Regions from separate parts of the Dorea amylophila genome, predicted to be linked through region 1. Evidence: predicted binding sites of a transcription regulator. Region 1 holds the regulator's gene; the other holds the start of a gene.

Evidence for each region. Region 1 encodes HrcA, which represses chaperone genes, less so after heat shock. Its sites were predicted from a motif close to TGTTAGCACTCNNNNNNNNNGAGTGCTAACA; they were not measured.
Region 2: the regulator HrcA is predicted to act here: its motif matches at 1,843-1,873, upstream of OCV72_RS02005 (co-chaperone GroES).

The regions. Positions count from the first base shown of each region.
Region 1 is NZ_JAOQJW010000001.1:73,603-77,032, forward strand. Features, by position in the region: gene OCV72_RS00345 (replication-associated recombination protein A) at 1-461, shown strand, start outside; gene hrcA (heat-inducible transcriptional repressor HrcA) at 620-1,675, shown strand; gene grpE (nucleotide exchange factor GrpE) at 1,712-2,299, shown strand; gene dnaK (molecular chaperone DnaK) at 2,355-3,430, shown strand, end outside.
Region 2 is NZ_JAOQJW010000003.1:6,974-10,403, reverse strand. Features, by position in the region: gene topA (type I DNA topoisomerase) at 1-569, shown strand, start outside; gene codY (GTP-sensing pleiotropic transcriptional regulator CodY) at 634-1,416, shown strand; gene OCV72_RS02010 (hypothetical protein) at 1,481-1,789, shown strand; gene OCV72_RS02005 (co-chaperone GroES) at 1,902-2,186, shown strand; gene groL (chaperonin GroEL) at 2,226-3,430, shown strand, end outside.

The DNA of each region.
Region 1 (3,430 bases):
CAGGAGAAGATATCAAGTTCATAGCCAGGCGTATTATGATCTGTGCATCGGAAGACGTCGGAAATGCAGATCCGATGGCACTTACGGTAGCAGTATCTGCGTCCCAGGCAGTTGAAAGAATCGGTATGCCGGAAGCACAGATCATCCTTTCGCAGGCAGTCACTTATGTGGCAACTGCCCCAAAGAGTAATGCCTCATATATCGCAATCGCTGATGCAATGGCAAGTGTGAAGAGGACAAAGACGACTGTTCCGTCACATCTGCAGGATGCTCACTATAAAGGAGCACAGAAACTGGGACACGGAACCGGATATAAATATGCTCATGATTATCCGCACCATTACGTAGAACAACAATATCTTCCGGACGAGATCGCAGGAGAAAAATTCTATGTGCCGTGTGAGAATGGACATGAGAGAAAGATTAAAGAGTGGATGCAGTATATTCGGGAGAATCAGTAATTCCGGAATGTCATTTATTAACCGGAACGGCCTCTTTCTAAAAAATATCTAAACAGTGTTGACAAAAATATGCGGGAGTGCTATCTTAATAGTCGAAAGGTGTTAGCACTCGGATATAAAGAGTGCTAATAACCCGAAACCGAAAGGAGGAGGTACCGGTGATAAATTATGAAGAACTGAGTGAAAGAAAATTGAAAATACTTCATGCAGTCATTCAGAATTATCTGGAGACAGGAGAACCGGTTGGTTCCAGAACAATTTCCAAATATACGGATCTGAATTTAAGTTCAGCAACGATTCGTAATGAGATGGCTGATCTGGAAGAGATGGGATATATCATCCAGCCTCATACGTCGGCAGGACGTATTCCTTCGGACAAAGGATACAGGCTCTATGTAGACATGCTGATGGAGGAGAAAGAGCAGGAATTAAATGAGATGCAGGAGCAGATGCTTGATAAGGCTGACAAGATGGATCAGCTTCTGAAGCAGGCGGCAAGGGTTCTTGCAACGAATACAAATTATGCAACGATGGTTTCCACTCCGATGAACAATTCGAATAAGATTAAGTTCATTCAGTTGTCTATGGTAGATGAGGAACAGGTGATTGCAGTCATTGTACTGGGCGGCAATGTGATCAAGAATAAGATCATCAACATTGACGAACCAATCAGTAATGAGAATCTGCTGAAGTTAAACATGCTGTTGAATACAACACTCAATGGCATGGCAATCGAAGAGATCAACCTGGGGCTGATCGCCAGATTGAAAGAGCAGGCAGGAATCCACAGTCAGGTGGTCGGATATGTTCTGGATGCAGTTGCGGATGCCATTCATCTGGATGATGACATGCAGATTTATACAAGCGGTGCAACGAATATTTTTAAATATCCGGAGCTGAGTGATAACCAGAGTGCACAGGAGATCATCAGTGCATTTGAAGAAAAACAGCAGTTATCCGAGCTGGTAACCCAGACCCTGGCAAAGGAAGACAATACAGGAATCCAGGTATATATCGGTGATGAGACGCCGGTACAGACCATGCGGGACTGCAGTGTGGTAACCGCAACGTATGAACTGGGGGATGGTATGAAAGGAACGATAGGAATTATCGGACCGAAACGTATGGATTATGAACATGTTTTAAAATCTATGAAGCGTCTCCAGACAGAACTGGATCAGATGTTTCATAAGAATGATAGAAAGGTGGAATAACCCTTGGAGAATAAGCAGGAAAAAAGTCAGGAAGATATGGTAAAAGAAGCTGTGGAAGAAGCCAAAAAGTCTGCAGCTGAGACTGAATCTGCAGAAGCTGAGGCGGAAGAGACAGAAGAAACTTCCGAAGAAGCCAAAGAGGATGCAGAAAAGAAAACTGGCAAAAAATTATTTGGTAAAAAGAAAGATAAAAAGGACGAGAAGATAGAAGAACTGACAGATAAGCTTACTCGTCAGATGGCAGAGTTTGATAACTTCCGCAAACGTACAGAAAAGGAAAAGTCCCAGATGTATGAAGTTGGAGCGAAAGATATCATAGAAAAGATTCTTCCGGTTGTAGATAACTTCGAAAGAGGATTAGATGCGGTAAAGGAAGAAGAAAAAGAAGATCCGTTCGTTCAGGGAATGGAAAAGGTATACAAACACCTGGTTACCACACTTGAAGGAATAGAGGTGAAGCCTATTGAAGCAGTAGGTCAGCCGTTTGATCCGAATTTCCACAATGCGGTGATGCATGTGGAAGATGAAAACTTTGGTGAAAATATTGTTGCCGAAGAATTTCAGAAAGGTTACACATACCGTGATTCGGTCGTAAGACACAGCATGGTAAAAGTAGCAAACTAGAAACAAGCATATTCACAATTATCAGAATAAAGAATAATACAGGAGGAAATTTATCATGGGTAAAATTATAGGTATTGACTTAGGAACAACAAACAGTTGCGTAGCCGTAATGGAAGGTGGACAGCCGACAGTTATCGCCAACACAGAAGGTGCAAGAACAACACCATCTGTAGTTGCATTTACAAAGACTGGTGAGCGTCTTGTCGGAGAACCTGCAAAACGTCAGGCAGTAACAAACGCAGAGAGAACAATCTCTTCTATCAAGAGAGAGATGGGAACCGACTATAAGGTAACAATTGAAGATAAGAAATATTCTCCACAGGAGATTTCAGCAATGATCCTTCAGAAATTGAAAGCAGATGCAGAAGGATACCTCGGAGAGAAAGTAACAGAGGCTGTTATCACAGTACCTGCTTACTTCAACGATGCTCAGCGTCAGGCAACAAAAGATGCAGGTAAGATTGCAGGACTTGATGTAAAACGTATCATCAACGAGCCAACAGCAGCAGCTCTTGCATATGGTCTTGACAATGAAAAAGAACAGAAGATCATGGTATATGACCTTGGTGGTGGTACATTCGACGTATCTGTTATCGAGATCGGTGACGGAGTTATCGAAGTATTATCTACAGCCGGTAACAACAGACTTGGTGGAGATGACTTCGACCAGAAGATTACAGATTACATGATCGCTGAATTTAAGAAACAGGAAGGTGTTGACTTATCTGCAGATAAGATGGCACTTCAGAGATTAAAAGAAGCAGCTGAGAAAGCTAAAAAAGAACTTTCTTCAGCAACAACAACAAACATCAACCTTCCATTCATCACAGCTACAGCAGAAGGGCCAAAACATTTCGATATGAACCTTACAAGAGCTAAATTTGATGAACTGACACATGATCTTGTACTGAAGACATCTGAGCCGGTACAGAGAGCATTATCAGATGCTGGTATCACAGCTTCTGAACTTGGTCAGGTACTGTTAGTTGGTGGATCTACACGTATCCCTGCAGTACAGGAAGAAGTAAAACGTCTGACAGGTAAAGAGCCAAGCAAATCTCTGAACCCGGATGAGTGTGTAGCACTTGGAGCATCTGTTCAGGGTGGTAAACTTGCAGGAGATACAGGCGC
Region 2 (3,430 bases), on a different contig from region 1:
AAATCGGAGAAGTAGTGAATAATATTATGAAACAGTCCTTCCCGAGTATTGTGGATGTGAACTTTACGGCAAATATGGAGAGCCTTCTGGATGGCGTTGCGGAAGGAAAAGTCAGATGGAAGACAATCATCGAGAATTTTTATCCGGATCTGGAGGCAGCAGTGGAAAAAGCCGAGACAGAACTGGAACAGGTGAAGATTGAAGATGAAGTGACAGATGTGATCTGTGAGGAGTGCGGCCGCAATATGGTTGTCAAATATGGCCCGCATGGAAAATTCCTTGCATGCCCGGGATTCCCTGACTGCCGTAACACGAAACCATATCTGGAAAAGATAGGTGTACCATGCCCTGTCTGTGGTAAAGATGTGGTAATCCGGAAGACGAAAAAGGGAAGACGATATTACGGCTGCGAGGATAACCCGGAATGTGAATTTATGTCATGGCAGAAGCCATCGACAAAAAAATGTCCGAGATGTGGTAAATACATGCTGGAAAAAGGAAATAAACTGGTTTGCAGCGATGAACAGTGTGGATATGTAGAAAATATTGAAAATAATAAGGATAATTAATGATATTCGTTGAATATTTCAGAATTGTATGATAATATACATTCATAAGGATGGAGGAATGTAAATGGGCGTACAATTGTTGGATAAAACCAGAAAAATCAACAAATTACTGCATAACAATAGTTCGAGTAAAGTTGTCTTCAATGATATCTGCGAAGTCCTTACAGAAATTTTAAATTCGAACGTATTAGTGATCAGTAAAAAAGGAAAAGTGCTTGGCGGAAGCAAATGCGAAGGTGTGCCTTACATTACCGAATTGATCGAGAGAGAAATCGGAAAACATGTAGATGATATGCTGAATGAGCGGCTGCTTAGTATCTTATCAACAAAAGAAAATGTAAATCTTCAGACATTGGGATTTTCCGAAGAAGCTGTCAAAGGTTATCAGGCGATTATTACGCCGATTGATATTGCAGGGGAAAGACTCGGGACACTGTTTATCTATAAAAAAGATAAAGTGTATGAGATTGATGACATCATTTTGAGTGAATACGGAACAACGGTTGTTGGTCTTGAGATGTTAAGATCTGTGAATGAAGAAAGTGCAGAAGAAACCAGAAAAGAGCATATTGTACAATCGGCAATCAGTACATTGTCGTATTCGGAATTGGAAGCAATCATTCATATATTTGATGAGTTGGATGGTGCGGAAGGAATTCTGGTCGCAAGTAAGATTGCAGACCGTGTCGGAATTACCAGATCGGTAATTGTCAATGCTCTGAGAAAATTCGAAAGTGCGGGTGTGATCGAATCCCGTTCTTCCGGCATGAAAGGAACGTATATTAAAGTAATCAATGATTATGTATTTACGGAACTTGACCGCATTAAAGCAGAACGTACAAAATAATAAGAACTACAAAGGGTATCGGGCAACTGATACCCTTTTCACAGTATAAAGGAGGATGCGGATAGTGAAATATGGAGGATGTACGGCAAAACTCAGAATGGACCGCGTAATTCTGGAAGACAGTTTTTTTGATGAAACGGAATATTTATGCAAGATCATAGCATATGATGAAGAGGAGGAGACGTTGTATCTGGTATCGGAAGAGGCGGAACTCACCTTTTATTCTTTGGATGGAATCTATGAGTGCAGCATAGAGGATCCGAAAGATCCTGTAGTCTGCAAAGGAATATTAAAAGAACGTTACTGGAACAAGGCAGGCAGGGTTATGAAATTTAAAATTCAAAATGGATTTTATAAAAAAGTTCTAAACTAAATAGAAAGTGTGTTGACAAACCAAAAGGAGAGTGCTATTTTATATCTAGAATCTTTCAGCACTCTCTTTTATTGAGTGCTAATAATGCAGAAATAATTAAGGAGGAATAGATATGAAGTTAGTACCATTAGGTGACAGAGTTGTATTAAAACAGTGTGTAGCAGAGGAGACTACAAAGTCGGGAATCGTGATTCCTGGACAGTCTAAGGAAAAACCGCAGCAGGCAGAGGTTATTGCTGTAGGACCAGGTGGAATGGTGAATGGTAAAGAAGTTGAGATGCATGTTACAACAGGACAGCAGGTAATTTATTCCAAATATGCAGGAACAAATGTTGAGATTGATGACGAGGAATATATCATTGTAAAACAGGATGATATTCTGGCCATCTGCGAGTAATTGTACAATTAATTCATATATTTCAGGAGGTAGATACCAATGGCAAAAGAAATTAAATATGGTGCAGAAGCAAGAAGAGCGCTGGAAGCTGGTGTTAATCAGCTCGCTGATACAGTAAGAGTAACAATCGGACCAAAAGGACGCAATGTCGTTCTGGATAAATCTTTCGGAGCACCACTGATCACAAATGACGGTGTAACAATCGCAAAAGAGATTGAACTGGAAGACAGATTTGAAAATATGGGAGCACAACTGATCAAAGAAGTTGCTTCTAAGACAAATGATGTAGCAGGAGACGGTACTACAACAGCAACTGTACTTGCACAGGCAATGGTTCATGAAGGTATGAAGAACCTGGAAGCAGGAGCAAATCCGATCATTCTCCGTAAAGGAATGAAGAAAGCAACAGATGTGGCAGTAGAAGCCATTGCGAAGATGTCAAGCAAAGTAAAAGACAAAGATCAGATTGCAAAAGTGGCAGCAATTTCTGCAGGTGATGCTGAAGTTGGACAGATGGTGGCAGATGCTATGGAGAAAGTATCTAATGACGGAGTTATTACGATCGAAGAGTCTAAGACTATGAAGACAGAGCTGGATCTTGTAGAAGGTATGCAGTTTGACCGTGGATATGTATCTGCATATATGGCTACAGATATGGATAAGATGGAAGCAAATCTGGATGATCCATATATTTTGATCACAGATAAGAAGATTTCTAATATTCAGGAAATCCTTCCGCTTCTGGAGCAGATTGTTCAGGCTGGAGCAAGACTTCTTATTATCGCAGAAGATATTGAGGGAGAGGCACTTACAACTCTGATCGTTAATAAACTGCGTGGAACATTCAATGTTGTAGCTGTAAAAGCACCTGGATACGGTGACAGAAGAAAAGAAATGTTAAAAGACATTGCTACACTGACAGGTGGTCAGGTTATTTCTGAGGAACTCGGTATGGAACTGAAAGATACAACCATGGATCAGCTTGGACGTGCAAAATCTGTAAAGGTACAGAAAGAAAATACAGTAATTGTTGATGGTATGGGAGATAAGAATGCAATCGCAGACCGCGTTGCCCAGATCAAGGCACAGATCGAAGAGACAACATCTGACTTTGACAGAGAAAAACTTCAGGAAAGACTTGCAAAACTTGCAGGCGGCGTAGCTGTTATCCGTGTCGGAGCAGCAACGGAGACAGAGATGAAAGAAGCAAAACTTCGTATGGAAGATGCCTTGAACGCCACAAG